DNA from 3 places in the Cedecea neteri genome. Region 3 is predicted to be linked to each of the others. Evidence: predicted binding sites of a transcription regulator. Region 3 holds the regulator's gene; each other region holds the start of a gene.
What was found. Region 3 encodes Fur, which represses iron uptake genes when iron is present. Its sites were predicted from a motif close to ATAATAATGAGAACNACTATCAA; they were not measured.

Region 1 (10,326 bases), 540 kb from region 3:
TATCAGACAGAGGGTGATCATCCCGGCGACGGCCAGGCGGTCGATGGTTTTGTATTTGGACATGCGTTTTCTCCCGAAAAACGCATTATTAACTGGGGCGATATGCTTGATATAGTGAGAAACCGCCATGCCATCGTGCGTTTCGGTCAATGTTTTCTCGACGACTTTGAAGGTGGATATCCGTGCCAAAGAAAACGCCCAGCATCCTTATCGCGCCTTTTACCGGCGAGCTTCCGGCCACGCTGTACTTTCGCAGCGCGCCGATGCCTGCGCACGGTTTGTACCTGGAACACAGTCATCCCTGGGGAGAGTTTGTCTCAGCGGTAAGCGGCGTTGTGGAGGTGCAATATGCCGGAGGGCACTTTGTGGTGCCGTCCCAGTACGGTATCTGGCTGCCGCCGAACACGCAGCATCTGGCGCAAAATCGGATGGAGGCGTGGCACAGCTCCGTATATGTCAGCCTCGCGGAGTGCGCAGCGTTTCCGCAGCAGGTGACCGTTATGGCTATCACGCCTCTCGTCCGGGCGATGCTCGAGCATTTACATCTTAACCCGCCGGGCATCCCTCCTTCTGAAGAGGAATCGCGGTTCCTGCGTGTGCTGGTTGACCGGCTGATTAAGGCGGAACGGGTGGGGAACTATTTGCCAGGATCCGGCGATCCTTTGGTTCAGCGGGTGCTTAACGTGCTGGAACAAAACCCTGGGGATAGCCGTTCCGTGGCGGCATTGGCGGCTTTGGCCAATACCAGTGAGCGAACGTTGATGAGACGTTGCCAGCGGGAGCTGGGTATGACGCTGGCGGAGTGGCGGCAGAGGCTAAGAATTGTGAAAGCGATGCCTTTACTGGCCGAGGGATGGACCGTCGAGAATATCGCTTTTGAGCTGGGGTACGGCAGTTCATCGGCGTTTATTACGATGTTCCGCCGCTTAACCCAGGAAACGCCGGATGAGTATCGCAAGCGTATTACCGGGTTGGAGCGTTAACTGAGCCGAAAGTCTTTTACTTCCGGCTGCAGTAAACTTACTGGCAGACGTCCACCCATTTAGCGTGGGTGAGTTCGGCCATACGTTCAGGTGAAATGCGGACGGCGCTGTGGATAGCCCCAGCGGCGGGCAACACTTCATCGTACTGGCGCAGTGAGATGTCGCAGAACACCGCCAGCGGGTTTTCCAGCCCAAACGGGCAGACGCCGCCGACAGGATGCCCGGTCCAGTTCACCACTTCATCACTGCTGAGCATGCGCGCTTTGGACCCAAATGCTTCTTTAAGTTTCTTATTATCAAGGCGTGCATCGCCCTTCGCGACGATCAGGATTATGTCGTTTTTGACTTTTAATGAGAGCGTTTTGGCTATTTGCCCAGGAGCCACATTGTGGGCGGCGGCGGCAAGTGCGACGGTAGCGGTGCTTTGGTTTAGCTCGATGATATCTATATCGGGGGCATGGTCGGCGAAGAACTGCCGCACGGACTGCAAACTCATGATTTTCTCCTGATCCAGGTGGCAAATAATTTCGCATAAGCTTGTGCTTTCTGTAAACCGCTTATACTTATCTCATACCCGCCTTGTCAGAAATTTCTGGATCTCCTTCACAATCACTGAAACCGGTTACGGTAACCGGTTGCAGTAATAAATTCCGCGAGGAATACTGAATCCTGTAACCACCCCCTGTACCCAATAATAAGAGTCGTCTATGAAACGTATCCTTTTATGCTGTGCCGCTGGTATGTCTACCAGTATGGTCGTGAACAGGATGAAACAGGCCGCCCAGGATCAACAGATTGAGGTTGAGATCAAGGCGGTGGGTATCGAAGAGTTCACGGATGTTATGCCTGAATTTGATTGCTGTTTACTCGGTCCGCAGATCAAATACCGTCTGGAAGATTTTAAGGCTCAGGCCGCGCCCAAACGGATCCCGGTCACGGTCATTAACTCTATGGATTACGGAATGATGCGCGGCGACAGAATTCTCGCCGATGCACTCGCGTTGATAGCCTGACAGGAGAGCCACTATGTCTTCCAACCATGCTGCTTTTAATTTAATTTTTCGGTTTGTTGAGAACTACGTTAGCCCGATAGCTGGCCGCATTTCTTCCCAGCGGCACGTGATGGCTATTCGCGACGGCTTTATTTCTGCGATGCCGTTTATGATTGTTGGCTCGTTCCTGCTGGTTTTTGCTTATCCACCGTTTTCGCCCACCACGACATGGGGCTTTGCTCGCGCCTGGCTCGACCTGGCGAAGCAGTTTGAAGGGCAGATTTTAACGCCGTTTGATATGACGATGGGCATCATGTCTATCTACATATGTGCGGCGATTGCCTACAACCTGGGTAAACACTACGTTAAATCGCACGGGCTCGATCCTTTCATGTGCGCGATGCTGTCGCTGATGGCTTTCCTGGTGGTTGCGGCCCCGAAAACCAAAGGCACGCTGCCGGTGGACAGCCTTGGCGGCACCGGGATCTTTACCGCGATTCTGGTGGCGATCTACTGCGTAGAAATGATGCGTTTCCTGAAAGCACACAATATCGGCATCAAGCTGCCGGACCAGGTGCCACCGATGATCAAAAACTCTTTTGATCTGCTGATCCCGGTGCTGGTTGTGGTGCTGACGCTGTATCCGCTGAGCCTGTTTATTCAGTCCCAGTTCGAAATGCTGATCCCTCAGGCCATTATGGCGCTGTTCAAACCGCTGGTGTCCGCGGCGGATTCTCTGCCTGCGATTCTGCTTGCCGTACTGATTGCTCACCTGCTGTGGTTTGCGGGTATTCACGGGGCAGCGATTGTCTCCGGGATGCTGCAGATGTTCTGGCTGACCAACCTGGGTCTGAACCAGGGCGCGCTGGCGGCCGGTGCACCTCTGCCGCATATCTTTATGGAAGCGTTCTGGACCTTCTTTATCGTGGTCGGCGGTTCCGGGGCAACGATGGGATTGGTTATTTGTTACCTGCGCAGTAAATCTGCCCACCTGCGTTCCATTGGCCGTCTGAGCATCGTGCCAACCTGTTTTAACATTAACGAGCCGGTGATCTTCGGGACGCCGATTGTGATGAACCCGGTGTTCTTCATTCCGTTCCTGCTGGCACCAATGGTTAACGCCGTGCTGGCCTGGGGCGCGATGAAACTGGATCTGATTGGTCGCGTGATTTCGGTGGTGCCGTGGACCGCGCCTGCGCCAATCGGTGCTGCCTGGGCGCTGGGCTGGGACTTCCGTGCCGCAATTCTGGTGATTTTGCTGGCCTGCGTGTCGTCCATCATCTACTTCCCGTTCTTCAAAGTGTACGAGAAGCAGCTGCTGGAGCAGGAAAAAGAAGAAGCCCAGAGAGCGAGCGAGGAGGGGAGTCAGCAGCTGGCTTAATGGTTTAGCTGGATTAAGAACGGCGGGGGAAACCCGCCGTTTGCTATTTGAGAGTACAGTCGCCGCAGCGCTGGACGTCAGGCAGCTTATAGCGTTGGCAGCAGGTGCGTCTGACCAGAACGCCTTCACGCGAGATAACCGTGCGGTAAAGCGGATTCTCCCGGCCGCATGAAAGCTGTTTTTCAAAGAAACAGGTTTGTACCAGCGTCGCCAGGCTTTGTTCATCCAGCAGCGGTTTTAGCTCGCCGAAGAACCAGTTCACCAGGTAGCCGGTGTTGCTCCAGATAAGCCGGGCATTAATCTCTTCGCTGGCTTCCAGCGCCGCCACGACGGGCATCAAACCGTCGACGATGAATTTTTCCAGACGAACAGTGAGCGACTGCTCGCTTGCCCGGCAATCTTCAGCCACGTCAATCCAGAAACATTTAGCCCGGCCCGTTTCGTGGAACTCCACCTGTACATGCTGAGGCGAAATGTTCAGCGCTTTAGGCTGAGTCAGCAGCGCCATCATCATCGGCGGCACCAGCAGGCCGATGTACCATTGCGCCCACAGCGACTTCAGCGGTTTATTCTCGCGGGTAAGTTCAGGCTGGTGACGATAGATATGGTCGCCGTAGGCCGCCATCAGAGAGGTTAGCGTGGCGGGGCGTTGCCATTCGCTAAGCGTCATTGCCGTGGCGGGAGCCTGTTCGTTTAATTTGATGATGTCATTGAAGTACGGGCGGTGCGCGGCAAAATACTCCCGCAGCGAATCTGCCAGCGGGCTTGCCGCTGGGGGCCAGGGAAGAACAAAGCAACCGCTGTCATCGCTAAGTTGGAGGGAGTGAAGCGCCATACTTTCGTCAGGGAGTAATCTAAATGATAATGATTAGCAATACTAACGTTGGGAAAAATCTCTGGCAAGGTGTATTCACCGCCATCGCTGAGTGATGGCGGTTTTGGCGATCCAGAACGTCTCTCGCCGGGTTAATTCACCGCGAGCATGTCGTTGGTCAGAATACTGTTTCTTCCCTGGTTTTTGGCCTGATAAAGCGCTTTATCTGCGAGGCTAAGGGCATCGTCTATGCTGCCTTCGATGAACGGTGCAAGCCCGATGCTGACGGTAACGTTGGTCGCGACCTGGGTATTAAACATATGCGGGATGTCCAAATCGAAAACACGCTGGCGGATCCTTTCCGCCGACTGCATGGCACGTTCCGCGTCGATGTTGGTGAGCATAATCATGAACTCTTCCCCGCCGTAGCGCGTGACAAGATCTCTTGAGCGCACGGCATCGCGAATCGCCGCAGAAACGCGGATCAGCGCCTGATCGCCCATCGCATGGCCGTAGTGGTCGTTGTAGGACTTGAAGTGGTCGATATCCAGCAGCAAAACGTAGTGACTGCCGCTGCCGGAGGCCTGGATGTTCTCGAGGCGGTTTTGAAAGCCGCGACGGTTGTACAGGCCGGTTAAAGGATCGAGCATGCTGAGATCGGTCAGCGTCTCTTTTTCTTCGAGCAGCTTATTCATCAGCCGCTGGGTGAAGCGGTCATTACGTTTCTGAATAATATGCTGAATAGCGATCCCGATAGCGGGCAGCGCAATGGAATAAATCACCCTCAGCCATTGGTCAACGTTGCCCAGCCAAAGTACGACCAGCGCCACGGGCAGGCTGTGCAGCAGGAAAGCCACAATATTATTCATAAAGGCAATAGCGCCAATAAAAAGCACCGACATCAGGCTAATCACCAGAAATGAGGTGTCCAGATCCCCGATGGCCGCGTTTTTAATGAAAATATGCACCGCCCATAATAACCCAAGAAATAACGAGACAATATTCAGGTTAATCAGCTGCTTATTATTCATCATTTGCCAGGCAAGCAAGGCCAGGCTAATCAGCAGAATAGCAACAACGGGCGGCGTTATGCGCATGGTCGAATGGATCGGAAAGAGCATAGCAAAAGCGGCTGCCAGGGCGTTGAGCAGCAAAAATAAACGTAAAGAAAGCAGCTGCTTTGCTTTGAGTAAGGCTCGCCAGGTTTGGGCTGTCATAGAACGATTGTGTCTTGGGTAAGCGCGTCAGGTGTTGTGTGTGTCGTATCAATGAAAAGCGAGTTATCGGCTTTTCTGGCAACTATTGGAATTTTTATAAGGCAAACTAAAGCCGGCGCTCAATCTATCACCTTACTGAAAATCTGTCATTAAATGACACGTCAACCCTGGCTATTTCAGCTATAGGCCGCGCACGTTTTTACGCTGACAGTTGAGAAAATTTATCATATGATATTGGTTATCATTATCATGATGGGGCGTAAAAATGCTGCAACGACGACTCGAAAGTGGCTGGAGTGTAATGGTGGCGGGGCTTGCCGTGGCGCTGCTTGCCTGTCTGGATCTCAGTTTCAGTCAGTGGCGCGTGCTGGTGGTTATCGGGCTGCTTGCAACGGCATTGATGCTCTACCACAAAACGTTGAGACACTTTGTTTTACTGCCGTCGTGCGTAGCATTTGCCAGCGGATTGCTGTTGATTGTGATGAATTTGGGATCGATGAGATAAACAAGCTGGGGGAGAGAAAGAGAGTCACTTCATAAGAAGTGGTGCGAAGAGAGGGACTTGAACCCTCACGTCCGTAAGGACACTAACACCTGAAGCTAGCGCGTCTACCAATTCCGCCACCTTCGCACAGTTTTCAGACTTGCATCTGAAGAGTTTTGATATCGCCTTCGCATTGGTGCGAAGAGAGGGACTTGAACCCTCACGTCCGTAAGAACACTAACACCTGAAGCTAGCGCGTCTACCAATTCCGCCACCTTCGCGCAGTGCGAACGATATCTTTCGTGGTTGTGTTGGTGCGAAGAGAGGGACTTGAACCCTCACGTCCGTAAGAACACTAACACCTGAAGCTAGCGCGTCTACCAATTCCGCCACCTTCGCATACCTGTAATACCGAAGTATCACAACCACGGAGGCGCATTCTAGATGTTTTCTGAGCTTCGTCAACACTTAATTTGGTGCCGCTTTCCTGAGTGATGCAAAAAGCGGCACCTTAACGCGTTTAGCGCTTTTTACCCGCTCGGGTCAGCACGGCGCGGTAAACTTTGAAGCGGCCGGTTTGAGCAATAACTTCATGGCTACCAAACACTTCGTCCAGCACGTTCGGGTAGGCAAGGAAGGCGTTTGCCACGATGCGCAATTCGCCGCCCATATTCAGATGGCGAGCCGCACCACGAATAAGCTGGTGCGCTGCATCGAGGCTGGTTTGCATCCCGTCGTGGAATGGCGGGTTGGAGATGATCATGTCGAAACGGCCGTTGATTTCCGAGTAGACGTTACTGGCGATCACTTCCCCTTCAATGCCGTTAGCGGCAAGCGTTGCGCGGCTGGCGGCGACCGCCGGTGCGCTAACGTCGCTCAGCGTGAGGCGCACTTTTGGCGAGTGGCTGGCGAGAGTAATCGCCAGCACGCCTGCGCCGCAGCCAACATCCAGCACTTTGCCTTTGGTGTGTGGCGTCAATGTGGAAAGCAGCAGTTTGCTGCCGGTGTCCAGACCGTCGCGGCTAAAGACGCCCGGCAGGGTTTTCACCGTCATCCCTTCATGAGGGTATTCACCCCACCAGCTGTTTTCATCAAACGCAGGTTGCTGCTCAAGGCGGCCGTGGTACAGACCGCAGCGGCGCGCGCTGTCGATTTTCGTCAGCGGGCAAATATCAGCCAGCATTTGCTCTGCGCTGCGCACGCCAGAGCGGTTTTCGCCGACGACAAAAACATCGGTGCCAACCGGCATCAGCGACAGAATGTTCATCAGCTGGAACTGAGCTTCCGGCTTGTTTTTCGGCCAGTAGTAGATAAGCGTATTGCTGTCGGCAACGTCATCCGCACTGACCACCAGGCCATACTGTGCGTTCTCGCCCATCTGCGCGCTTAATACCTGCCAGTGGTGGAATTGCTGGGTGTGGGCGCGGCTGGCGGCGGTGTCGAAACGCGCCGGCAGGTCGTCTTGCATGTCACCGGCAAACAACACACGGCTCTCGGTAAAATCATCGCTGTGGCGCAGCAGTACTTCACTCGCCGGGGTAAACGCACTCATCAAATTGCTCCTGGAAAATCAGAGCGTGGATTATAGAGCTTTAATGGCGTGGATTCGATGAATTTGCTATATTTGCCGCCCGAATTACGCTCTCAACAGGTTTCGCTATGACTTCCCCTTCCCGACGCGACTGGCAGTTACAGCAACTGGGTATTACCCAGTGGATGCTGCGCCGTCCGACGGCTTTACAGGGCGAAATTGCGGTTTCTTTGCCCGCTGGCGTGCGTTTAGTGATGGTGGCTGAGACGCTACCCGCCTTGAACGATCCGCTGGTGAAGGATATTTTACGCAGCATAGCGTTAAGCCCCGAGCAAGTAATGCAACTGACGCCGGAACGCGCGGCAATGATGCCGCCCGATAGCCGCTGCAATAGCTGGCGCCTGGGCGTGGAGCAACCGCTGACGCTAAACGGCGCGCAGCTCGCGTCCCCTGCGCTTGACGAGCTTTATCACAATGGCAACGCGCGACAGGCGCTGTGGCAACAGATTTGCGAACATGAACACGATTTCTTCCCTGACGCCGAATGATTTGGCGGACGCGTATGCCATTGAGCAGCGTAGTCATGCTTTTCCCTGGAGTGAAAAAACCTTTGCCAGCAACCAGGGCGAGCGCTATTTCAATTTACGGCTGGACGTTGACGGCAAACTTGCCGCTTTTGCGGTGACGCAGGTCATTCTCGATGAAGCCACGCTGTTTAACATTGCGGTCGATCCGGCGTATCAGCGGCAAGGACTTGGGAAAGCGCTGCTTGAGCATCTTATTGCAGAGCTTGAAAAACGGGATGTCTTTACGCTGTGGCTGGAGGTGCGCGCCTCTAACGTTGGGGCGAGAACCTTGTACGAAAGCCTGGGCTTTAACGAAGCGACGGTGCGTCGCAATTATTATCCTGCAAAAGAAGGTCGGGAAGACGCAATCGTGATGGCGCTTCCCCTCGGTTAATTTTTAAAAGGTGTGTGGATGAACTGGGACTGGATTTTATTTGATGCGGACGAAACGCTGTTTACCTTTGACGCGTTCGGCGGTTTGCAGCGCATGTTTCTCGATTACAGCGTGACCTTTACCGCAGATGATTTCCAGGAGTACCAGGCGGTAAACAAGCCGCTGTGGGTCGACTACCAGAATGGCGCGATTACCGCGTTGCAGCTGCAGCTCAGACGTTTTGAGGACTGGGCAGGGCGGCTGAATGTGCCGTCAGCAGAGTTGAATGATGCCTTTTTATCCGCCATGGCCGAAATTTGTGCCCCGCTGCCTGGCGCGGTTTCTCTCCTGAATGCGCTGAAGGGCAAAGCGAAACTTGGCATCATCACCAACGGCTTTACCGCGCTGCAGCAGATCCGCCTTGAACGCACTGGCCTGCGTGACTATTTCGACCTGCTGGTGATTTCCGAGCAGGTAGGGGTCGCCAAACCCGACCGCCGCATTTTCGACTATACCTTCGAGCAGATGAAACAGCCGCCGCGCGACCGCGTTTTGATGGTTGGCGACACGGCAGAATCCGACATTCTGGGCGGTATCAACGCCGGGATAGCAACCTGCTGGCTGAACGCCCACGGGCGCACCGCGCCGGAAGGGATTGAACCGACCTGGCAGGTCACCTCGCTAAGTGAACTGGAGCAACTGCTGTGTAAGCCATGATTGTTGATTGTTAAACCCGCAATGATGGGTAAAATAGCCGCCAAATAACGTTCACTCGCCGCGTGGCTCAAGGCCGCGCGCACTTACAGAAGATGTAATTATGACTTTGTCTCCTTATTTGCAAGAGGTGGCTAAACGCCGCACTTTTGCCATTATCTCTCACCCGGATGCCGGTAAAACGACCATCACCGAAAAGGTGCTGCTGTTCGGACAGGCGATCCAGACCGCCGGGACGGTAAAAGGCCGTGGCTCAAGCCAGCACGCCAAATCCGACTGGATGGAGATGGAAAAACAGCGTGGGATCTCAATCACCACCTCGGTGATGCAGTTCCCGTATCGCGACAGCCTGGTTAACCTGCTGGACACCCCGGGGCACGAAGACTTCTCCGAAGATACCTACCGTACCCTGACCGCCGTCGACTGCTGCCTGATGGTTATCGATGCCGCGAAAGGCGTAGAAGATCGTACCCGCAAGCTGATGGAAGTTACCCGTCTGCGCGACACGCCGATCATCACCTTCATGAACAAACTGGACCGCGACATTCGCGATCCAATGGAAGTGCTGGATGAGGTTGAGCGCGAGCTGAAGATTGGCTGTGCGCCAATCACCTGGCCAATCGGCTGCGGCAAGCTGTTCAAAGGGGTCTACCATCTTTATAAAGATGAAACCTACCTCTACCAGACCGGTAAAGGCCATACGATCCAGGAAGTGCGCATCGTGAAAGGGTTGAATAACCCGGAACTCGACGCAGCCGTCGGGGAAGATCTTGCTCTGCAGCTGCGCGAGGAGCTGGAGCTGGTGCAGGGGGCTTCCAACGAATTCGATCACGAACTGTTCCTGGCCGGTGAAATTACCCCGGTATTCTTCGGCACCGCGTTGGGCAACTTCGGCGTAGACCACATGCTGGATGGCCTGGTGGAGTGGGCCCCGGCTCCGATGCCGCGTAAAACCGACACGCGTTTGGTGGAAGCCGCGGACGAGAAGTTCACCGGCTTTGTCTTTAAGATCCAGGCCAACATGGACCCGAAACACCGTGACCGCGTCGCCTTTATGCGCGTGGTGTCCGGTAAGTATGAAAAAGGCATGAAGCTGCGCCAGGTGCGTATCGGGAAAGACGTCATTATTTCTGACGCGCTGACCTTTATGGCCGGGGATCGTTCTCACGTGGAAGAAGCTTATCCTGGCGATATCATCGGCCTGCACAACCACGGCACCATTCAGATCGGTGATACCTTTACCCAGGGCGAAATGATGAAGTTCACCGGTA
Region 2 (10,326 bases), 1.2 Mb from region 3:
GCTGGGTATCGCCATTGAACTGCTGGCGGCCATTCCAAGTATCGTGTACGGCATGTGGGGCCTGTTTATCTTTGCTCCCCTGTTCGCGACTTACTTCCAGGAACCTGTAGGCAACGTGCTTTCTGCCGTGCCTATCGTTGGCGCGCTGTTCTCTGGCCCTGCGTTTGGGATCGGTATTCTTGCCGCTGGTGTGATCCTTGCCATCATGATCATCCCGTACATCGCCTCCGTGATGCGCGATGTTTTCGAACAAACGCCGGTAATGATGAAAGAATCCGCCTACGGCATCGGCTGCACCACCTGGGAAGTGATCTGGCGCATCGTGCTGCCGTTCACCAAAAATGGCGTGATTGGCGGCGTGATGCTTGGCCTCGGGCGTGCGCTGGGTGAAACCATGGCGGTGACCTTTATCATCGGTAACACCTACCAGCTCGACAGCGCTTCGCTGTATATGCCGGGCAACAGTATTACCTCTGCGCTGGCGAACGAATTTGCCGAAGCAGAATCTGGCCTGCATACCGCCGCGCTGATGGAGCTTGGCTTAATTCTGTTTGTGATTACCTTTATCGTACTGGCTATCTCTAAGTTCATGATTATGCGCCTGGCGAAAAACGAAGGGGCTCGCTCATGACCACGATGGAAATGCAAAGCAGCGCGGCGCTGGCCGAATCACGCCGCAAAATGCAGGCGCGTCGCCGCATGAAAAACCGCATCGCCCTGACGCTCTCTATGGCGACCATGGTGTTCGGTCTGTTCTGGCTGGTGTGGATCCTGTTTTCCACGGTGACCCGCGGCATCGACGGCATGTCGCTGGCGCTGTTTACCGAAATGACACCTCCGCCAAATACCGCGGGCGGCGGTCTGGCGAACGCCCTGGCGGGCAGCGGCCTGCTGATCCTGTGGGCGACTGTTATCGGTACGCCGCTGGGCATCATGGCCGGGATTTATCTGGCCGAATATGGCCGTAAATCCGCCCTGGCCGAAGTGATTCGTTTTATTAACGACATTCTTCTGTCCGCGCCGTCGATTGTGGTTGGCCTGTTCGTTTACACCATTGTGGTAGCGAAAATGGAACACTTCTCCGGCTGGGCGGGCGTGATTGCGCTGGCGCTGCTGCAGGTGCCTATCGTTATTCGTACCACCGAAAACATGCTGAAACTGGTGCCGGACAGCCTGCGCGAAGCGGCTTACGCACTGGGAACACCAAAATGGAAGATGATCTCCGCGATTACGCTGAAAGCGTCCGTCTCCGGGATTATCACCGGCGTGCTGCTGGCGATTGCCCGTATCGCTGGCGAAACCGCACCGCTGCTCTTCACCTCCCTCTCCAACCAGTTCTGGAGCACGGACATGATGCAGCCTATCGCCAACCTGCCGGTGACCATTTTCAAATTTGCTATGAGCCCGTTTGCCGAATGGCAACAGCTGGCCTGGGCAGGGGTGCTGATCATTACCCTCTGCGTGCTGCTGTTGAACATTCTGGCGCGCGTGATTTTCTCGAAGAGTAAACACGGTTAAATTTTACGGCGCGGCCCTCGCGGCGCCGGACGGAGATTAAGACACAGATGAGTAAGGTTGATTTAGCCCCAGGCAAAATCCAGGTTCGCGATCTGAACTTCTACTACGGTAAGTTCCACGCGCTGAAGAACATCAATCTGGATATTGCGAAAAACCAGGTTACCGCCTTCATTGGGCCGTCAGGCTGTGGTAAATCCACCCTGCTGCGTACCTTTAACAAAATGTACTCGCTCTACCCTGAGCAGCGTGCAGAAGGTGAAATCCTGCTGGATGGGGAAAATATTCTCACCCAGAGCCAGGACATCGCCCTGCTGCGTGCCAAAGTTGGCATGGTTTTCCAGAAGCCGACGCCGTTCCCGATGTCCATCTACGACAACATCGCTTTTGGCGTGCGTCTGTTTGAAAAGCTGTCCCGCAGCGACATGGATGAACGCGTGCAGTGGGCATTGACCAAAGCCGCGCTGTGGAACGAAACTAAAGATAAACTGCACCAGAGTGGCTACAGCCTCTCCGGTGGTCAGCAGCAGCGTCTGTGCATCGCTCGCGGCATCGCGATCCGCCCGGAAGTTCTGCTGCTGGATGAGCCGTGTTCCGCGCTTGACCCGATCTCCACCGGGCGTATCGAAGAGCTGATCACCGAGCTGAAAGAAGACTATACCGTAGTGATCGTGACCCACAACATGCAGCAGGCGGCGCGTTGTTCTGACCACACGGCGTTTATGTACCTCGGCGAGCTGATCGAATTCAGCGAAACCGATACGCTGTTTACTACGCCAGCGAAGAAACAAACCGAAGATTACATTACTGGCCGCTACGGTTGATTTGGAGAGCGCGATGGACAACCTCAACTTAAACAAACACATTTCTGGCCAGTTCAACGCCGAGCTGGAGTACATCCGTACTCAGGTGATGACGATGGGCGGGCTGGTGGAACAGCAGCTCTCCGACGCGATCACCGCGATGCACAACCAGGACAGCGAGCTGGCGAAGCGCGTCATCGCCGGTGACCAGAAGGTCAACATGATGGAAGTGGCGATCGATGAAGCCTGCGTGCGCATCATTGCCAAACGCCAGCCGACCGCCAGCGACCTGCGTCTGGTGATGGCGATCATCAAAACCATTGCTGAGCTGGAACGTATTGGTGACGTAGCGGATAAAATCTGCCGTACTGCGCTGGAAAAATTCTCCCAGCAGCACCAGCCGCTGCTGGTCAGCCTGGAATCGCTGGGGCGCCACACCGTGCAGATGCTGCACGACGTGCTGGACGCTTTCGCGCGTATGGATCTGGACGAAGCGGTGCGTATCTACCGCGAAGACAAGAAAGTTGACCAGGAATATGAAGGTATCGTGCGCCAGCTGATGACCTACATGATGGAAGACTCCCGTACCATTCCAAGCGTGCTGACCGCGCTGTTCTGCGCCCGCTCTATCGAGCGTATCGGTGACCGCTGCCAGAACATCTGCGAATACATCTTCTACTTCGTGAAGGGGCAGGATTTCCGTCACGTGGGCGGCGATGAACTGGACAAGCTGCTGGCGGGTAAAGATCCGAAAGAGTAAATGATCTCTTTCCCCCCTCTCCCCTTTGGGGAGAGGGCCGGGGTGAGGGGCCGTTACTTCCCGAACAAACGCCGCGAATTATCCTCGATCTTCCCTGAAATCCGCCGTTTCTGCATCGTTCTACTCCAGCTTACCGACAGTCCTGCTGCAGACAAAAGCCGATGATATTGCGAATCATCAAACGGCATATGCCAGGCAATGGCGATAGCTTCTGCCACCGTCACGTCGCTAACGCGGGAGACCAGTTCCAGCGGTGCATCGGCGGAAACATTCCCCGCCAGAATCACGCGATAAAGCCAGCCGCAGTAGCCCGCTTCCTGCATCCGCGTGGCCATATCCTCTACGCCAAAATGGTAGTTCAGCTTAAAGCAGGGCGATCGAGGCTGAGTCACCTGAATCAGCGCTTCACCCCAACGGTAAATATCGCCCATACAGACGTTCTTTTCCGTCATCCCTTCCGTGGACAGGTTTTCGCCGAAGGCCGGGGCGTTAAACAGCTCCGCTTTCTCCGGGAAGAGTTGCGCCCAGTGCTGATAATGCTCACGTGGATAGTGGCACAGCGCCCTGTCCGGCCCGCCGTGAATCACCTTCTCCGCCTGCTCGTCGCCCTCCAGCCCAAGCTCAGTCAGGCGAAGTTCACCGTCCACCTGAACCTTGGCGATGGCGCTGGGCCGACTCCCTTCGTAATCACGGGTCTGGCCAACGTAAACCTGAAGCGGATAGCGATGCATAAGCGACTCCCTGCGAAATAGACATAAAAAAAGCGAGCCATCAGGCTCGCTTCTCTAAGGTCGTATTGCAACCTTATTTTTTAGCGGCGAAACGTGCTGCTGCTTCGTCCCAGTTAACCACGTTCCAGAACTCTTTCGCGTAGTCCGGGCGACGGTTCTGGAATTTCAGGTAGTAAGCGTGTTCCCAAACGTCCAGGCCCACAATCGGGAAGCCGGAAGCGCCGGAGATAGCTTCGCCCATCAGCGGGCTGTCCTGGTTTGCAGTAGAGACTACAGCCAGTTTGTCGCCTTTCAGTACCAGCCACGCCCAGCCGGAGCCGAAACGAGTAGCAGCTGCTTTTTCGAACTCAGCTTTGAACGCGTCAACGCTGCCGAAATCGCGCTCGATAGCGGCTTTCAGGTCACCTTTCAGCTCGGTGCCTTTTTTCAGGCCTTTCCAGAAGAAGCTGTGGTTAGCGTGGCCGCCGGCGTTGTTACGCAGCACGGTTTTCTTATCCGCAGGCAGCTGATCCAGTTTAGCGATCAGTTCTTCAGCAGACAGGCTGGCAAACTCAGGCAGGGATTCCAGCGCGGCGTTCGCGTTGTTGACATAAGCCTGGTGGTGTTTGCTGTGGTGGATTTCCATGGTTTCTTTGTCGAAATGCGGTTCCAGCGCGTCGTAAGCGTAAGGCAGGGATGGCAGTGTATAGCTCATATTCATCGTCTCCATTAACGTAGAGCGGCTGTAATGCTGTTAACGCCGCGTAATCAGTCGGTTCATTATAGTTAATTAAATGATATTGAAAATGTTTATCAATGCCGTACTTAGCGTGTGGTTATAACTTTTCTTCATGAAACCACGGCTTACGGCTATAACGCAGCGGGTAAAAAGCCTTTTTTCAGAGTAACGGCGAATTGTTACCCGGTCGTGACGCGAAGATACGAAGAGGGGATAACTGGCGGTGATGGCTATCGTGAGTATTAGCTTAAAGAAGCGTTCTGGCTCAAATAGAAAACAAGGCCCGGCTTCGGGCCTTTTCTAATCTCTTAGCGCGTAGCGGCGTCTTCCAGTGCTTTGTGGATAACGGAGGAAAGTTCGGCGACGTCAAACTTGGCGACATAACCGTTGGCACCGACTTTACGGACGTGATCTTCGTTGGCGCTGCCGGACAGCGAGGAGTGGATCACCACCGGAATGTGCTTCAGCGAAGGCTCGGTCTTAATGTTGCGGGTCAGGGTAAAACCGTCCATCTCCGGCATCTCGATGTCGGTCAGCACCAGGCCGATTTTGTCGGTGATCGGCGTGCCGGACGCTTTGGCATCGGCGGCGATAAGCTTGATTTTTTCCCAGGCTTCCAGGCCGGTCGCGTGCATGATGGCCGGAATGCCCATCCCCTTCAGGCCCTGCTCCAGCATTGAGCGCGCAACTTTGGAGTCCTCGGCGACGATAGCCACCGCGCCCGGCTTCAGGGTATAGGTCTTCTCTTCGATCGCCGCAATATTCACATCTCTCCCGGACGGGATAATGTCATAGAGGATCTGCTCCACGTCCAGCACCAGCGCCAGGTCTTTGCCGGTTAGCGGGTCGTCAATATTGGCGATGCTGGTGATATTGCGGCTGCTGACCCCGGCTTCGGCGGCGTGCACCTGGCTCCAGTCGAGGCGAATAATGTTCTCCACGGACTCCACGGCAAACGCCTGGGTGCTGCGGGCATATTCGGTGATCAGTAATAAATTCAGGCCGGTGGTCGGCGTGCAGCCGGTGACTGCAGGCAGATCGATAACGGGGATAATCTGGTCGCGAATGTTAGCCATGCCCAGCAGCGGCGATTCCATGCCTGCGGCACGGTTAATCTTCGGCATTGGCACAATTTCACGCAGTTTAAAAACGTTGATGCCGTACAGCTCGGACTTGCTGTCGTGCTGGCTGGTCCCTAAGCGAAACAGCAGCAGCTCGAACTTGTTGGATAACGCCAGGTTGGCCCTTTCATCGATATCTTTCTGAAAACTATCCATTTTAACCTCAAGTGATAACCCGGCCTGAGAATCCAACCGTACGGAGTGAATGCTTGTCTAAGTTATCGGCAGCGTCTGGAAAAAATGAAGGGGAAAGGCGAAATGATTTCGCTTAGAGGGACGTGATATCCCTCTAAGCGGATGACGCTTACTTTTTCTTGTTCAGCATCGCTTTGAGGTCGGCAAACGGATTGTAGGTGGCTTCACCCACGTCCTTTTGCGCGTCTTCCCCGGCAATCACCGTGGAGCCGTACTGGTCGGCCTCGGTGTATTTCGAATGCTCATGATCGTGGCAATAAAGGCATAAAAGCTCCCAGTTGCTGCCATCTTCCGGGTTATTGGTGTGATCGTGGTCCATATGGTGAACGGTCAGTTCACGCAGGTTGGAATAGACAAACTCGCGGGAGCAGCGCCCGCACACCCACGGGAAAAGCTTCAGCGCCTTTTCGCGGTAGCCGCTTTCCAGCCGCGTATAGTTCTTGGGGATAATCGCCATGATTCAGGTTCCAGACAAAAAATGTAGGGTTATGCCCAGTTTCCGGCTAAAGCGCGTCTTTATCAATCCCCAGGCGCTTCATCCGCGAAAGTAACGTGGTGCGCTTCAGCCCCAGGCGCTGGGCAGCGCCTCGAGGCCCTGCCACCACGCCGTTAGCCTCTTTCAGCACGCGCAGGATGCGCTGGTACTCGTCCTCATCTTCACGCCTCTCCTCTTCCACAGCCGGAGAAAGATGGCGTTCCAGGGGAGGGCGGTGATCCATTTCCGGCAGGGAAAGATGCAGCACGCTGCCCCGGGTGAGTAACACCGCCCGCTCAATCACGTTTTCCAGCTCGCGCACGTTGCCCGGCCACTCCATGCGGCTTAGCGCGCGCAGTGTTTCTGCCGGAATACTGTCGATGTTGCGGTTCAGGTGGCGGGCGATTTTAAAGGTGAAGGATTTCACCAGCAGCGGGATATCCTCCGGGCGTTCGCGCAGCGGCGGCAGCGTGATAGGAAACACGTTCAGCCGGTAATACAGATCGCTGCGGAATTCCCGGTCGGCGACCATCTCTTTCAGGTTGCGGTTAGTGGCGGCGATCAGGCGCACGTCCACTTCCTGAACCTTATTGCTGCCGAGGCGCTCGAACTCTTGCTCCTGCAGCACGCGCAGCAGCTTGGGCTGCAGCTCAAGCGGCATATCGCCCACTTCGTCGAGGAACAGCGAGCTTTTATCCGCCAGCTCAAAGCGGCCGATGCGCTGATTGTTCGCCCCGGTAAACGCCCCGCGCTCGTGGCCGAACAGGTCGCTCTCCAGCAGCCCGGCAGGCATCGCAGCACAGTTGATCTTCACCATCCGGCGGCTGTTGCGCTCGCTCAGGTTATGGATCGCCCGGGCAATCAGCTCTTTACCGGTGCCGGTCTCGCCGAGGATCAGCACGGTGCTGTCGCTGCTGGCCACCATCTCCACCTGCTTAAGCACAATTGACATCGCTTCGCCGCGCCCGATAATTTCGCCAAAATCGCTGTCGACGTTATTAATCTGCTCGGTGAGGTAGAGGTTTTCATCCACCAGATTCTCTTTCAGGCGGTTGATTTCCTGATAGGCGAGGGCGTTATCCACCGCGATGGCAATACGTTCGGCAATCTGGCGCAGCAGCTTGAGGTTGGCTGGCGTAAAGCCCTGCTCGCTGCATTTGGCGAGCTTCAGGACGCCCAGCATATTGGGGCCGAACTTCAGCGGCAGCAGGCAAAGCGTCTGCGGTTTGTTGTCCCACATCTCCAGCAACATCCGCTCATACGGTGCCAGTTTGTCGCCAGGGCAAAGGTTGAGCAGCAGCATTTCGCCGCTTTTAAAGACGCGTTCTGACAGGGTGCCTTCTTCAAGCACATCGCTTTGATCGTGAATCGGCGAGGCTTCATCGACAAAATGAGTGGAGTAGAGCGTGAGTCGCGACTTGCGGCTGCTTTTCAGCACGATGCTGATGGAATCAATGGCGAAGTGATAGTGAATTTCCCGGGCAATCTCGCTTATCAGTTCGTCCAGGTCCAGCTTCGACAATACCGCGTTGGTGACGGCCACCAGAATGCGAAAATCGTCGCGTTCCCGGCACAATAACTGGTGATCGTGGCTCGAATTGAGCCGGGTCTGGATTTGCTCGGTCACCAGGCCGACAATTTGCGCCAGGGTATAAAGCCGGTTCAGCTCTTTTTCCGTCCAGGCATCCGCCTGATTGCGGATAAATTCGCAGCCGCCAAAGATTTTTCCTTCGGAGGCCAGCGGTAAAAGGCAGTAGCGACCAAAAGGGGCGTACAGGTCGAGGTCCGCCATTTGCGGCCAGGTTTCATCGAACTCTTGCTGGCTGCAAATCAGCGCCTCCGGGCGCGACAATATGCGGCGCACCGGGCCGTTGGCGAGCGCCATTTCATCTTCGTAGTGCAGTTCCTTGCCGTGTTTATCCTTGCCATAAAAGCTCACCCGCTGATGCAGGGGATGGTAAAGCAGAATGTTAACGCGATCGGCCAGCGCGCCCTGTTTCACCAGCTGCGTCAGGCTGCTGGCGAGTTCGTTGAGATCGGGCTGCTGGAGCAGCGTGCGGGTGATATCAAACACCCCCTGCTGCCCGAGATCGCTCATCGGCGTGTATGACATTTTTGCTTTCCATTGAAATGCCCTGCGGCGGGCGCAGGGCTAAAAAATATAATTAATATAAATATTGTTTAAGTTTAGTCAGCGTTGCGTGAATGCATACTGGTGCAGGTCAACAAATGCGCGGTAAGGGTTCAAAATGCGGCAGATCGAGCGTGCGTTTTACGCCATAAAGCCCCGTTACGCGCACCCCTTTTCGCTCCACCACCTCGCCTATGATTGCGGACTGTTTGCCGCATGGATGCTGCTGTAACGCCTGAATAACGGCCGGGGCGGACTCGGGAGATGCGGCGATAACCAGCTTGCCTTCATTAGCAAAATTTAACGCATCCAGCCCAAGCAGCTCGCAGACGCCGCGCACCGCCGGGTTCAGGGGCAATTTATTTTCGCTGATTTCCATCCCGCAGCCGCTGGTGTCGGCAAACTCATGCAGAACGGCGTTTACCCCGCCACGCGTGGCGTCCCGCAGCGCTTTTACGCCGGGGATTTGCAGCAGCGGGGCGATCATCGGTGCCAGCACCGCGCAATCGCTTTGCAGATCGCCGTCCAGACCCAGCTTCTCGCGCAGGTTGAGGATGGTTGCGCCGTGATCGCCGAGCGTACCGCTCACAATCAGCAGATCCCCTGTTTTGATCTGAGCTGAGCCCCAGTTAACGCCCGCTGGAATAGCGCCTATCCCGGCGGTATTGATAAACAGCTTGTCTGCCGCGCCGCGCGGCACGACTTTGGTGTCGCCGGTCACAATGGCGATATTGGCCGAGCGCGCGGCATTCGCCATGCTGGTGACCACGCGCTCCAGCGTTTCAAACGGCAGGCCTTCTTCAAGGATAAAACCGCACGACAGCCAGCGCGGTGTAGCCCCGCTTACCGCGACGTCGTTCGCCGTGCCGCACACGGCCAGCTTGCCGATGTCTCCGCCGGGGAAAAACAGCGGATCGATAACGTAGCTGTCGGTGGAAAACGCCAGGCGGTCGCCGCTGGCGGTAAGTTCTGCCAGCGAAAGCCGCGCCTGATCTTCCTGCTCGGCCAGCCACGGATTATCAAAAGCCCGCATAAACAGGCTGGCGATCAGCTGTTGCATCGCCTGGCCGCCGCTGCCGTGGGCCAGCTCAACGGTTTTCATACTTCACACTCCTGAGAACGGTACTGATACCACGCCGCGCAGGCTCCTTCGGAGGAGACCATCAGCGCGCCGAAGGCGTTTTGCGGATTACAGTCGCGGCCGAACAGTGGGCATTGCTGCGGCTTGCAGCGCCCGGTCAGCACGTCGCCGCAGCGGGCTTTCGGGTCGTCGTAAACCTGCTGAGGTTTGGGCTGGAAATGATCTTCGGCATCAAACTGGCGGTAGGCTTCGGTGAGCTGAACGCCGGAATCGCCGATCACGCCCAGGCCGCGCCATTCCGCTTCGCCGCGCACGGTAAACACGTCGCCTATCGCGTTTTGCGCTAGCAGGTTGCCTTCTTCCGGCACGACGCGTCGGTACTGGTTTTCGACCAGGCTGCGCTGCCGAATTTTTTGCTCGACCAGCATCAGCACGCCCTGCAGTAGATCGAGTGGCTCAAAACCGGCGACCACCAGCGGGCGCTGGTGCTCAGTGGCAATAAAGTCATAGGCTTCGGTCCCAATCACCATGCTGACGTGCCCCGGAGCGAGGAAAGCGCCGATGCCGTTATCGGGCTGGGAAAGCAGGCTGCGCAGCGTTGGGATCAGCGTGATGTGCTGGCAGAAGAAATAGAAGTTATCGATGCCCTGCGCTTTCGCTTGTTGAAGCGTGATTGCGGTGGCGGGCATGGTGGTTTCAAAGCCGAGGCCAAAGAACACCACTTTTCGCTCCGGATTTTGGCGCGCCAGCGTTAACGCGTCGATTGGCGAGTAAATCACCCTGACGTCCGCGCCTC
Region 3 (10,326 bases):
ATGAACAGGTGAATTTTGCCGTAGGAGCGAATTTTCTCTTCGTAACGGCGGCATTCTGCATCAACATCTTCCGCATTACCGTTCAGTAGGTTGATGTTTTCCGCTGGGATATCAACGTGATCAAAGAAGTTGCGGTGCATGAAAGTATAATAACTTTCTGGATGCTCCTTCGGCAGACCGACGTATTCATCCATGTTGAACGTGACGACGTTCTTAAAGCTAACCTGGCCTGCTTTATGCATCTCAACCAGTGCTTTGTAAGCTTCCAGCGGCGTGCCGCCGGTTGGCAGACCCAGAACAAAAGGGCGGTCCGCGGTTGGTTTGAATGCATTAATGCGGTTTACAATATGGCGAGCTGCCCATTTGCCGACTTGTGCCGGGGTAGCCAGGGGAATCAGTCTCATCATTCACCTCGTAGTTTAAGAGTAAAAATAGGGTTAGCTGAATCGATCTCGATAAGCATAAGGGTAAACCACTTTTATACTGAACCGACAGGGATCAATCCGCCTTGATTTTTTGAATCATAAAATAAGTTTTCGGAGATAGCCAGTGAAGGGGGAGGGTTGAAGCGATATTTGGTGATAAATATCACAAAAAAGGTGTGTTTAATTTGCGGTACGAATTAATTTTTTTCACACTTCACCGTGTGATGTGAATCGTCGCCGTGTATTCAATGTAAGTAAGACAATAAAAACACTGCTTGAGCGAGCCTTAACGGGGTCTCATAGGGGGAATAAAGTGAGTATTCTAGGTTATCTACAGCGCGTGGGCCGGGCACTTATGGTGCCGGTGGCTACACTGCCAGCAGCAGCAATATTAATGGGGGTTGGTTACTGGATTGACCCAGTCAGTTGGGGTGGAGACAACGCGTTAGCCGCGCTCTTCATTAAATCCGGTTCCGCCATTATCGATAACATGTCCGTGTTGTTCGCCATCGGCGTCGCTTACGGCATGTCCAAAGACAAAGACGGTGCAGCAGCACTGACCGGCTTTGTCGGCTTCCTGGTTCTGACCACCCTCTGCTCACCGGCAGCGGTTGCTATGATCCAGAAAATTCCGGCGGACCAGGTTCCGGCGGCGTTTGGTAAAATCAGCAACCAGTTCGTTGGTATTCTGGTCGGTATCATTTCTGCAGAACTCTATAACCGCTTTAGCGGCGTTGAGCTGCCGAAAGCGCTCTCCTTCTTCAGCGGTCGCCGTCTGGTGCCAATCTTGACCTCCTTCGTGATGATTGCCGTGGCTTTCATCATGATGTACGTCTGGCCGATGATCTTCGACGGTCTGGTGAACTTCGGTGAGCACATTCAGAAGCTGGGTTCTGCGGGCGCAGGTATCTACGCCTTCTTCAACCGTCTGCTGATCCCAGTTGGCCTGCACCATGCTCTGAACTCCGTGTTCTGGTTTGACGTGGCAGGGATTAACGACATCCCTAACTTCCTGGGTGGCGCTCAGTCCATCGAAGCAGGTAAAGCGGTTGTGGGTATCACCGGTCGCTACCAGGCGGGCTTCTTCCCGATCATGATGTTCGGTCTGCCGGGTGCAGCGCTGGCCATCTATCACTGTGCACGTCCTGAAAACAAAGCAAAAGTTGCCGGTATCATGATGGCCGCTGCTTTCGCTGCGTTCTTCACCGGGATCACCGAACCGCTGGAGTTCTCCTTCATGTTCGTTGCACCGGTACTGTACGTGATTCACGCAGTGCTGACCGGTATCTCCGTATTTATCGCGGCAAGCATGCACTGGATTGCGGGCTTCGGCTTCTCTGCGGGTCTGGTGGATATGGTGCTTTCTTCCCGTAACCCGCTGGCAACCCACTGGTGGATGCTGATCCCTCAGGGTCTGGTGTTCTTCGTTCTCTACTACGTGGTGTTCCGTTTCACCATCACCAAATTCAACCTGCTGACGCCAGGTCGTGAACTGGCTGTAGCCGGCGACGAAGCTGATGGTCAGGACGTGAATGTGAGTGGTGACGCGAACCAGGACGTTTCTGGTCTGGCTCGTCAGTACATCTCTGCGGTAGGCGGCTCTGCAAACCTGACCGGTATTGATGCCTGTATCACTCGTCTGCGTCTGAGCGTGAAAGACTCTTCCGTTGTTAACGAAGCGCTGGCTAAGCGTCTGGGTGCGACGGGCGTTATTCGCCTGAACAAAACCAGCGTGCAAATCATCGTTGGCTTTGCTGCAGAAAAAATTGCTAACGCAATGAAAACAGCTGGCAGCGTAGAAGCAGCGGCGCCTGTTGCTGCGGCGGCACCGGCTCCTGCGGCTAAACCACAGGCTGTTCCAAACGCGACCAGCACAACCGTTGCTGCTCTGGTTTCTCCAGTAACTGGCGACGTAGTTGAGTTGGATCAGGTGCCTGATGAAGCTTTCGCCAGCAAAGCCGTCGGTGATGGCGTAGCCGTTAAGCCAACGGACAAAACCGTGGTTTCTCCTGCAGCCGGGACTATCGTGAAAATCTTCAACACCAACCACGCATTCTGCCTTGAAACAGAAAAAGGCGCAGAGATTGTGGTTCACATGGGCATCGACACGGTTGCTCTGGGTGGTAAAGGCTTCACGCGTCTGGTGGAAGAAGGGGCCGAAGTGGTTGCCGGCCAGCCGATTCTGGAAATGGATCTTGATTTCCTGAACGCTAATGCGCGCTCCATGATTAGCCCGGTAGTTTGCAGCAACATCGACGACTTCAGCGGTCTGGTTATCCAGGCGAAAGGTCAGGTGGTTGCAGGTCAAACGCCACTGTATGAGATTAAAGGCAAGTAATCGCTCCTGAGTAAGCATTTGTGCCTTAAGCGGCTGACGTAAATCGTCAGCCGCTTTTTTATTGCTTGTCGCTAAGCAAATATGGATAACCCTAATTTATGCAACTAAAGGTTGTTTCCCGAGGCTGCTTATTAGATCATACGCCGTTAACTAAGGTACACGCTTTGAGGAACCCGCGATGAGTGAGGCTGAAGCCCGCCCAACTAACTTTATTCGTCAGATCATTGATGAAGACCTGGCGAACGGTAAGCACACCAGTATTTGCACCCGTTTTCCGCCTGAGCCAAATGGCTATCTGCACATTGGCCACGCCAAGTCTATTTGCCTGAACTTTGGCATCGCCCTGGATTACCAGGGGCAATGCAACCTGCGCTTCGATGACACAAACCCGGTAAAAGAAGACATCGAATACGTAGAGTCCATCAAGCACGACGTTGAATGGCTGGGCTTCCACTGGTCTGGCAACGTGCGTTATTCGTCTGATTATTTTGACCAGCTGTTTAATTATGCCGTTGAGCTGATCAATAAAGGGCTGGCGTATGTTGATGAGCTGAGCCCGGAACAAATTCGTGAATATCGTGGCTCGCTGACTGCGCCAGGTAAAAACAGCCCGTTCCGCGATCGTAGCGTTGAGGAAAACCTCGCGCTGTTCGAGAAAATGCGCAACGGTGAGTTTGCCGAAGGTACCGCCTGCCTGCGTGCCAAAATCGATATGGCCTCGCCGTTTATCGTTATGCGTGATCCGGTGCTGTATCGCATTAAATTTGCCGATCACCACCAGACCGGTAACAAGTGGTGCATCTACCCGATGTACGACTTCACCCACTGTATTTCTGATGCACTGGAAGGCATTACACACTCGCTGTGTACCCTGGAGTTCCAGGACAACCGCCGCCTGTATGATTGGGTGCTGGATAATATCACCATCCCTGCCCATCCGCGCCAGTACGAGTTTTCTCGCCTGAACCTCGAGTACGCCATCATGTCCAAGCGTAAGCTGAACCTGCTGGTGACCGAGAAGATTGTAGAAGGCTGGGACGACCCGCGTATGCCGACTATTTCCGGCCTGCGCCGCCGCGGCTATACCGCAGCATCCATTCGCGAGTTCTGTAAGCGCATTGGCGTCACCAAGCAGGACAATACCGTTGAAATGGCTTCTCTGGAATCCTGCATCCGTGACGATCTTAACGAGAATGCGCCGCGAGCAATGGCTGTATTGGATCCGGTAAAAGTTATTATCACTAACTACCCTGAAGGTGAAGAAGAGACGGTCACCATGCCGAATCATCCTAACAAACCTGAAATGGGGAGCCGTGAAGTACCATTCAGCCGCGAGATCTATATCGATCGCGCTGACTTCCGCGAAGAAGCAAACAAGCAATACAAGCGCCTGGTGCTGGGTAAAGAAGTTCGCCTGCGTAATGCCTATGTGATCAAAGCCGAACGCGTAGAAAAAGACGCAGAAGGTAATATCACCGAACTTTACTGCACCTACGATCCGGAAACCCTGAGCAAGGATCCGGCAGACGGTCGCAAGGTGAAGGGGGTTATTCATTGGGTGAGTGCGGCACACGCGCTGCCGGTTGAAATTCGTCTGTACGATCGCTTGTTTAGCGTCGCGAATCCAGGGGCTGCGGAAGATTTCCTGTCTACCATCAATGCGGATTCCCTGGTTATTCGCCAGGGCTTCGCTGAGCCTAGCCTGCAGAACGCGGAAAAAAGTAAGGCATATCAGTTCGAGCGTGAAGGTTACTTCTGCCTGGACAGCCGCTATGCGACGGCGGAAAAACTGGTGTTTAACCGCACCGTTGGCCTGCGTGATACCTGGGCTAAAATCGGCGAATAATAGCCGTTTATTGCCTGATGAAAACGCCGCTAAATGCGGCGTTTTTTCTTTTTACTTACCGACCATTAACGTTGTGTACACATTCGCGATGCGAATTAATTCTCATTTGCATTTTTCGTGAATACCTCCTCGAACGACATGATCTTTTCCCCGTAATCTCCTGATGCTTATAATGAAAGCGCTCTCAAAGAAATTTTATTCTTAAAATCAATCGTAATCAGGGTTAATAATCTGCTGCGCAATTTTGTTACAAATGCACATAGATTATGTGCTCTCTGTCATACTCCAGGAAATCTCTGATACAAAGTCATTGATAATTCGCGTCGCGAAAAATAGTCTATGAGCAGCAGTAATGCGGGTGTGTTAGGCAAAAACCGCTTTTAGCCGTCAGGCAATTTTACTTTTTTTCGTCATTGGCGCTTTTCACGTCAGACGATGATTTTTACGTCAAAGAGGAATTTAACTATGCGTACGTTTAGTGGCAAACGTAGTGCGCTTGCTCTTGCTATTGCAAGCGTTACCGCTCTTTCAGGCTTTGTAGTGGCTCCGCAGGCTAGCGCCGCGGGCTTTGTTGATGACTCTACGCTAACCGGTGGCATCTATTACTGGCAGCGTGAACGTGACCGTAAAGATGTGTCCGACGGTAAGTACAAAACTAACCTGTCGCACTCAACCTGGAACGCCAACCTCGACTTCCAGTCTGGCTATGCGGCCGATATGTTTGGTTTCGATATTGCCGCCTTCACCGCCATCGAAATGGCCGAAGACAGCGCCAGCGGCCACCCGAACGAAATCGCATTCTCCTCTAAAAATAAAACCTACGACGAAGACTACTCCGGCGATAAAGGTGGCATTAGCCTTTATAAAGCGGCGGCTAAATTCAAATACGGCCCGGTTTGGGCTCGCGCAGGTTACATTCAGCCAACCGGCCAAACGCTGTTAGCACCACACTGGAGCTTCATGCCTGGTACTTATCAGGGGGCTGAAGCGGGTGCCGCATTCGATTACGGCGACGCCGGTGCGCTGAGCTTCTCCTACATGTGGACTAACGAGTACAAGGCGCCATGGCACCTTGAAACCGACAAGTTCTACCAGAACGATAAAAAGACCAAAGTTGATTACCTGCACTCCATCGGCGCGAAGTATGACTTCAAAAACGATCTGATTCTGGAAGCAGCATTCGGTCAGGCTCAGGGCTTTGTTGATCAGTACTTTGCTAAAGCCAGCTACAAATTCGACGTTGCAGGCAGCCCGCTGAGCACCAGCTACCAGTTCTACGGTACCCGTGACAAAGCCGCGAACAACACCATCAATGATATCTACGATGGCACCGCATGGCTCCAGGCGCTGACATTTGGCTATAAAATTGGCCAGGTCGACCTGCGTCTGGAAGGGACCATGGTGAAGGCAGAAGGCCAGCAGGGTTACTTCCTGCAGCGTATGACGCCAACCTACGCGTCTTCCAACGGTCGTCTGGATGTGTGGTGGGATAACCGCTCTGACTTCAACGCCAACGGTGAAAAAGCCGTGTTCTTCGGTGCAATGTATGACCTGAGCAACTGGAACCTGCCGGGTTGGGCAGTCGGTGCTTCTTACGTTTATGCGTGGGATGCAAAACCATCTACATGGGCGCTTGATGCTTCCGGTAATCGTCAGGATCTCGCTTCCAACAAGATCAAAGAGTCTTCTTACAGCCTCGACGCCATGTATACCGTGCAGGAAGGCCGTGCGAAAGGCACGCTGTTCAAACTGCACTTCACTCAGTACGACAACCACTCCGACATCCCAAGCTGGGGCGGTGGTTACGGCAACATGTTCCAGGATGAGCGTGACGTGAAGTTCATCGTGATTGCTCCGTTCACCATCTTCTGATGTGAAACCGGGCGCGTAAGCGCCCGTTTTTTATAAGGAATCGAACATGAAAAAGATTTTACTGGTTACCGCCGCTGTTTTCACGCTGTCTGCCTGTGTTCAGCCTCCGGCTCCTCCGGAAGATTCGCGCCTGAAACAAGCCTATAGCGCCTGTATTAACACGGCGGAAGGCAACCCGGATAAAATTGAAGCCTGCCAGAGCGTGCTGAACGTACTGCGTCAGGAAAAACAGCACAAAGCGTTTGTTGAGAAAGAGACGGTGAACGTGCTGGATTACCAGAAATGCATCCAGGCAAGAAAGACGGGCAATGATGAAGCCGTGAAGGTGCGCTGCGATAAGATTTGGCAGGAGATTCGCGCCAATAACAGCTGATAGCCTTTTTCAGTCAATAAAAAAACCGGCAAGGGAAACCTGCCGGTTTTTGCTTTTAAACGCCACCGAAGCAGCGTTCATTAATGCGGATTACTTATTTAGGATCGTGGGCGGTGTCGTCTTCGCGGCAGTCGCCTTCAGCACAGTGTCCGTAAAGATAGAGGCTGTGGTTAGTCAGGCGGATACCGTGGCGTGTGGCGATTTCACGCTGGCGTGATTCAATAGAATCATCGCTGAACTCGATCACTTTCCCGCAGTCGAGGCAGATCAGGTGATCGTGGTGATGCTGTTGGGTCAGTTCAAAAACGGATTTGCCGCCTTCAAAATTATGACGGGTCACGATCCCTGCATCATCAAACTGGTTCAGCACGCGATAGACGGTCGCCAGGCCAATTTCTTCGCCCATGTCGATCAGACGTTTATATAAGTCTTCCGCGCTGACGTGATGATTTACCGGCTCTTGCAGCACTTCGAGGATTTTTAATCGCGGAAGCGTGACTTTCAAGCCGGCCTTCTTTAATGCGGTATTGTTGTCAGTCATGCGGAAAGTGTCCTGTTGCTTAACGATTCGCTCAAACTGCAGTGAGCGTAAAGAGTAATGCGTCTCATTATAGAACTGCTACTTCTAAATGGGAACCGCAAGTATGGTGCAAAATAAGGCTGAAAAATCGTGGCGGCGTCGCCATTTACAGTAATTATCAGCCAAGCTATCAGGAAGACATTGTACAGGGATGTACGAGAAAGTTACAAACTTGTAGCAATTATTTTCATTGCTACAAGCTATCAAGATGGCGCAAATATCGCATTTGCGCCACGGAAATCAGGCGTTAATGATATCGGCCAGATTCAGTTCTTCAGAAACCTGTTTAACCCACTTCTCAACGCGCTCAGCGGTCAGCTCCGGCTGGCGATCTTCATCGATGGCAAGGCCGACAAAGTTGTCGTCATCCGCCAGGCCTTTGGAGGCTTCAAAGTGGTAGCCAGCGGTTGGCCAGTGGCCGACAATCGCCGCGCCGCGTGGTTCGATGATGTCGCGAATGGTCCCCAGCGCATCACAGAAGTATTCCGCGTAGTCTTCCTGGTCGCCGCAGCCGAACAGCGCAACCAGTTTGCCGTTGAAATCGACTTCTTCAAGAGTAGGGAAGAAGTCATCCCAGTCGCACTGGGCTTCACCGTAGTACCAGGTCGGGATGCCGAGCAACAGAATGTCGAAACCTTCGAGATCTTCTTTGCTGCTTTTAGCAATGTCATGCACCTCAGCAACGTCTTTACCGAGCTGTTTTTGAATCATTTTCGCGATATTTTCGGTGTTACCGGTGTCGCTGCCGAAAAAAATGCCTACGATTGCCATGAGTAAAATAACCTCTTGAAACTTAATAGTATGCTGGCCGTTCAATGCCCACGTATAGGGCAATCATAGCAGAACAGCCCCAGCAGCGGAAACAGCTATCACGCCCGGGTGCACAGTCTGCAACATGGTTTTGCTCACCCTTTTGAGATTTCAGATAACCCGTAGGGCGGCTGAAGGTGTTACCCGAGATTTTTAAGCTGCTCGAGCAACATCTCTTCGATCAGTTCGCTACGGCTGATGTTACGGGCGTCAGCCAGCTGGTTGAGGGCATCGACCGCCTCGTTGTTCAGTTTTAGCTCAACTCGCTTCAAACCACGCACTTTATCGCGCTTCAGCTGATTGCGCTTATTGATACGCAATTGCTCATCGCGCGAGAGCGGATTAGTTTTCGGCCGCCCGGGGCGACGCTCGTCCGCGAACAGATCTAATGTAGTACGGTCCGTTTGTTCTTTTGCCATGATTAGAATACTGACAGGAAATTCTGGCTGCAGGGGCAGGGTGCCGGTGCAATTAAGCGCGCCATCATACATCAGCGCGCCATTCCCGCCAACGCGTTAGCGACTTCAACTGCCCGGTCGGTCTGTTTTTAATCAGTTTTTCTACTCTGCGTCGATAAATCGGTGGATCGCCCGTAAAACGGCATCCGGTTTTTCCGCATGAACCCAATGACCCGCTCCAGCGATGACGTGAGCACGGGCCTGCGGGAACTGACTTAACAGCGCCTCGCGGTGGCTTTCATCAACGTAAGGAGAATTCCCGCCGCGAATAAATAGCGCAGGATGTGGCCAGGCCGGGACAGGCTGCCAGCCAACGATATTTTCGTATTGCTGCCAAAGCACCGGCACGTTGAATTTCCACTCGCCGTCAGCAAAGGATTTCAGCAGAAACTGAATGACGCCTTCCTCAGCTATGTGGTCGCGCATGATTTGCGCCGCCTGCTGGCGAGTTTTTACGCCCGCTTCGGTGACCGCGCGAATAGCCGCGAAAATTTCGTCGTGGCGGCGAACCTGATAATTAACCGGCGCAATATCTATCATCACCAGCTTATCAATACGTTGAGGGGCGATTGCGGTAAGCGCCATCACCACTTTGCCGCCCATAGAATGGCCAATAAACGTCGCTTTCTCGATGCCGTATTCGTCCAGCGTGTCCAGAACGTCCCCGGCCATTGCGGCATAGCTCATATCATCGCTGCGCGGCGACAGCCCGTGATTGCGCAGATCGATCTGCAGCAACGCATGATCTTTACCCAGATCCCGCGCCAGAACGCCCAGGTTATCCAGGCTGCCGAACAGGCCGTGAATCAGTACGATAGGGGAATTGCTATTCAATTGTTGCGCAGTTTGCAGGCGAGCATTTAATTTCATGGCAAAGTTCTTTATTTTGGTTCGTTTGGTTAGGGTATCATGTTGGCATTCTCGCGGGCGTGCGGCAAATATTCAGTTTACTCTGACTTTGAGTCGCCTCTCCTGTTCGCTGTTGGGATTTGACCCTATAATCCCAACGACTTGTATTCAGAAAAGATATCGCACTGGATTAAGATGAAAACAATCGAAGTTGATGACGAGCTTTACCGCTATATTGCCAGCCAGACCAAACACATCGGCGAGAGCGCGTCAGACATTTTACGGCGTATGCTTAAATTTACCGCCGGGCAAACACCAGCAGCCACTTCTACGCCAGCCGCGCCTGAGCGCGCTGCGGCTCCCGTTGTTGAAGAAAAACCTGCGAACACCGCTCGCAACCGCGTGCGTGCCGTTCGTGAGCTGCTGCTTTCCGATGAGTACGCTGCCCAGAATAAAGCCGTAAACCGCTTTATGATGGTGTTGTCCACGCTGTATCAGCTGGATGCAAAAACCTTCGGTGAAGCCACTGAATCGCTGCATGGCCGCACCCGCGTCTATTTTGCTGGCGATGAGCAAACGCTGCTGGCAAACGGCAATCAAACCAAGCCCAAGCATGTTCCGGGCACCCCATACTGGGTGATCACCAATACGAATACTGGTCGTAAATGCAGCATGATCGAACACATCATGCAGTCAATGCAGTTCCCTGCGGAGCTGATTGAAAAGGTTTGCGGCACTATTTAAAAACCTGGCGTCAGTAAGGAAGAGCCAATGG

Region 1: a site for Fur is predicted at 4,209-4,231, ahead of fhuF (siderophore-iron reductase FhuF). Genes of this name have one in related genera too.
Region 2: a site for Fur is predicted at 4,583-4,605, ahead of sodA (superoxide dismutase [Mn]). Genes of this name have one in related genera too.

What each region holds. Positions count from the first base shown of each region.
Region 1 covers NZ_CP009459.1:1,760,369-1,770,694, forward strand. The annotation lists gene LH86_RS08370 (DMT family transporter) at 1-63, opposite strand, end outside; gene LH86_RS08375 (AraC family transcriptional regulator) at 183-983, shown strand; gene LH86_RS08380 (YbaK/EbsC family protein) at 1,021-1,479, opposite strand; gene LH86_RS08385 (PTS sugar transporter subunit IIB) at 1,691-1,996, shown strand; gene LH86_RS08390 (PTS sugar transporter subunit IIC) at 2,010-3,356, shown strand; gene fhuF (siderophore-iron reductase FhuF) at 3,400-4,191, opposite strand; gene LH86_RS08400 (GGDEF domain-containing protein) at 4,323-5,387, opposite strand; gene LH86_RS08405 (DUF1435 domain-containing protein) at 5,653-5,892, shown strand; tRNA gene LH86_RS08410 (tRNA-Leu) at 5,932-6,018, opposite strand; tRNA gene LH86_RS08415 (tRNA-Leu) at 6,066-6,152, opposite strand; tRNA gene LH86_RS08420 (tRNA-Leu) at 6,184-6,270, opposite strand; gene rsmC (16S rRNA (guanine(1207)-N(2))-methyltransferase RsmC) at 6,392-7,423, opposite strand; gene LH86_RS08430 (DNA polymerase III subunit psi) at 7,531-7,950, shown strand; gene rimI (ribosomal protein S18-alanine N-acetyltransferase) at 7,919-8,362, shown strand; gene yjjG (pyrimidine 5'-nucleotidase) at 8,381-9,058, shown strand; gene prfC (peptide chain release factor 3) at 9,159-10,326, shown strand, end outside.
Region 2 covers NZ_CP009459.1:1,063,631-1,073,956, reverse strand. The annotation lists gene pstC (phosphate ABC transporter permease PstC) at 1-631, shown strand, start outside; gene pstA (phosphate ABC transporter permease PstA) at 628-1,518, shown strand; gene pstB (phosphate ABC transporter ATP-binding protein PstB) at 1,566-2,339, shown strand; gene phoU (phosphate signaling complex protein PhoU) at 2,353-3,078, shown strand; gene yiiM (6-hydroxyaminopurine reductase) at 3,132-3,809, opposite strand; gene sodA (superoxide dismutase [Mn]) at 3,883-4,503, opposite strand; gene LH86_RS05035 (chemotaxis protein) at 4,836-5,804, opposite strand; gene yajD (HNH nuclease YajD) at 5,953-6,300, opposite strand; gene flhA (formate hydrogenlyase transcriptional activator FlhA) at 6,347-8,431, opposite strand; gene hypE (hydrogenase expression/formation protein HypE) at 8,541-9,551, opposite strand; gene hypD (hydrogenase formation protein HypD) at 9,548-10,326, opposite strand, start outside.
Region 3 covers NZ_CP009459.1:2,297,177-2,307,502, forward strand. The annotation lists gene nagB (glucosamine-6-phosphate deaminase) at 1-404, opposite strand, end outside; gene nagE (N-acetylglucosamine-specific PTS transporter subunit IIBC) at 739-2,763, shown strand; gene glnS (glutamine--tRNA ligase) at 2,942-4,609, shown strand; gene chiP (chitoporin ChiP) at 5,075-6,481, shown strand; gene chiQ (ChiQ/YbfN family lipoprotein) at 6,528-6,854, shown strand; gene fur (ferric iron uptake transcriptional regulator) at 6,949-7,395, opposite strand; gene fldA (flavodoxin FldA) at 7,675-8,205, opposite strand; gene ybfE (LexA regulated protein) at 8,385-8,663, opposite strand; gene ybfF (esterase) at 8,805-9,572, opposite strand; gene seqA (replication initiation negative regulator SeqA) at 9,747-10,295, shown strand; gene pgm (phosphoglucomutase (alpha-D-glucose-1,6-bisphosphate-dependent)) at 10,323-10,326, shown strand, end outside.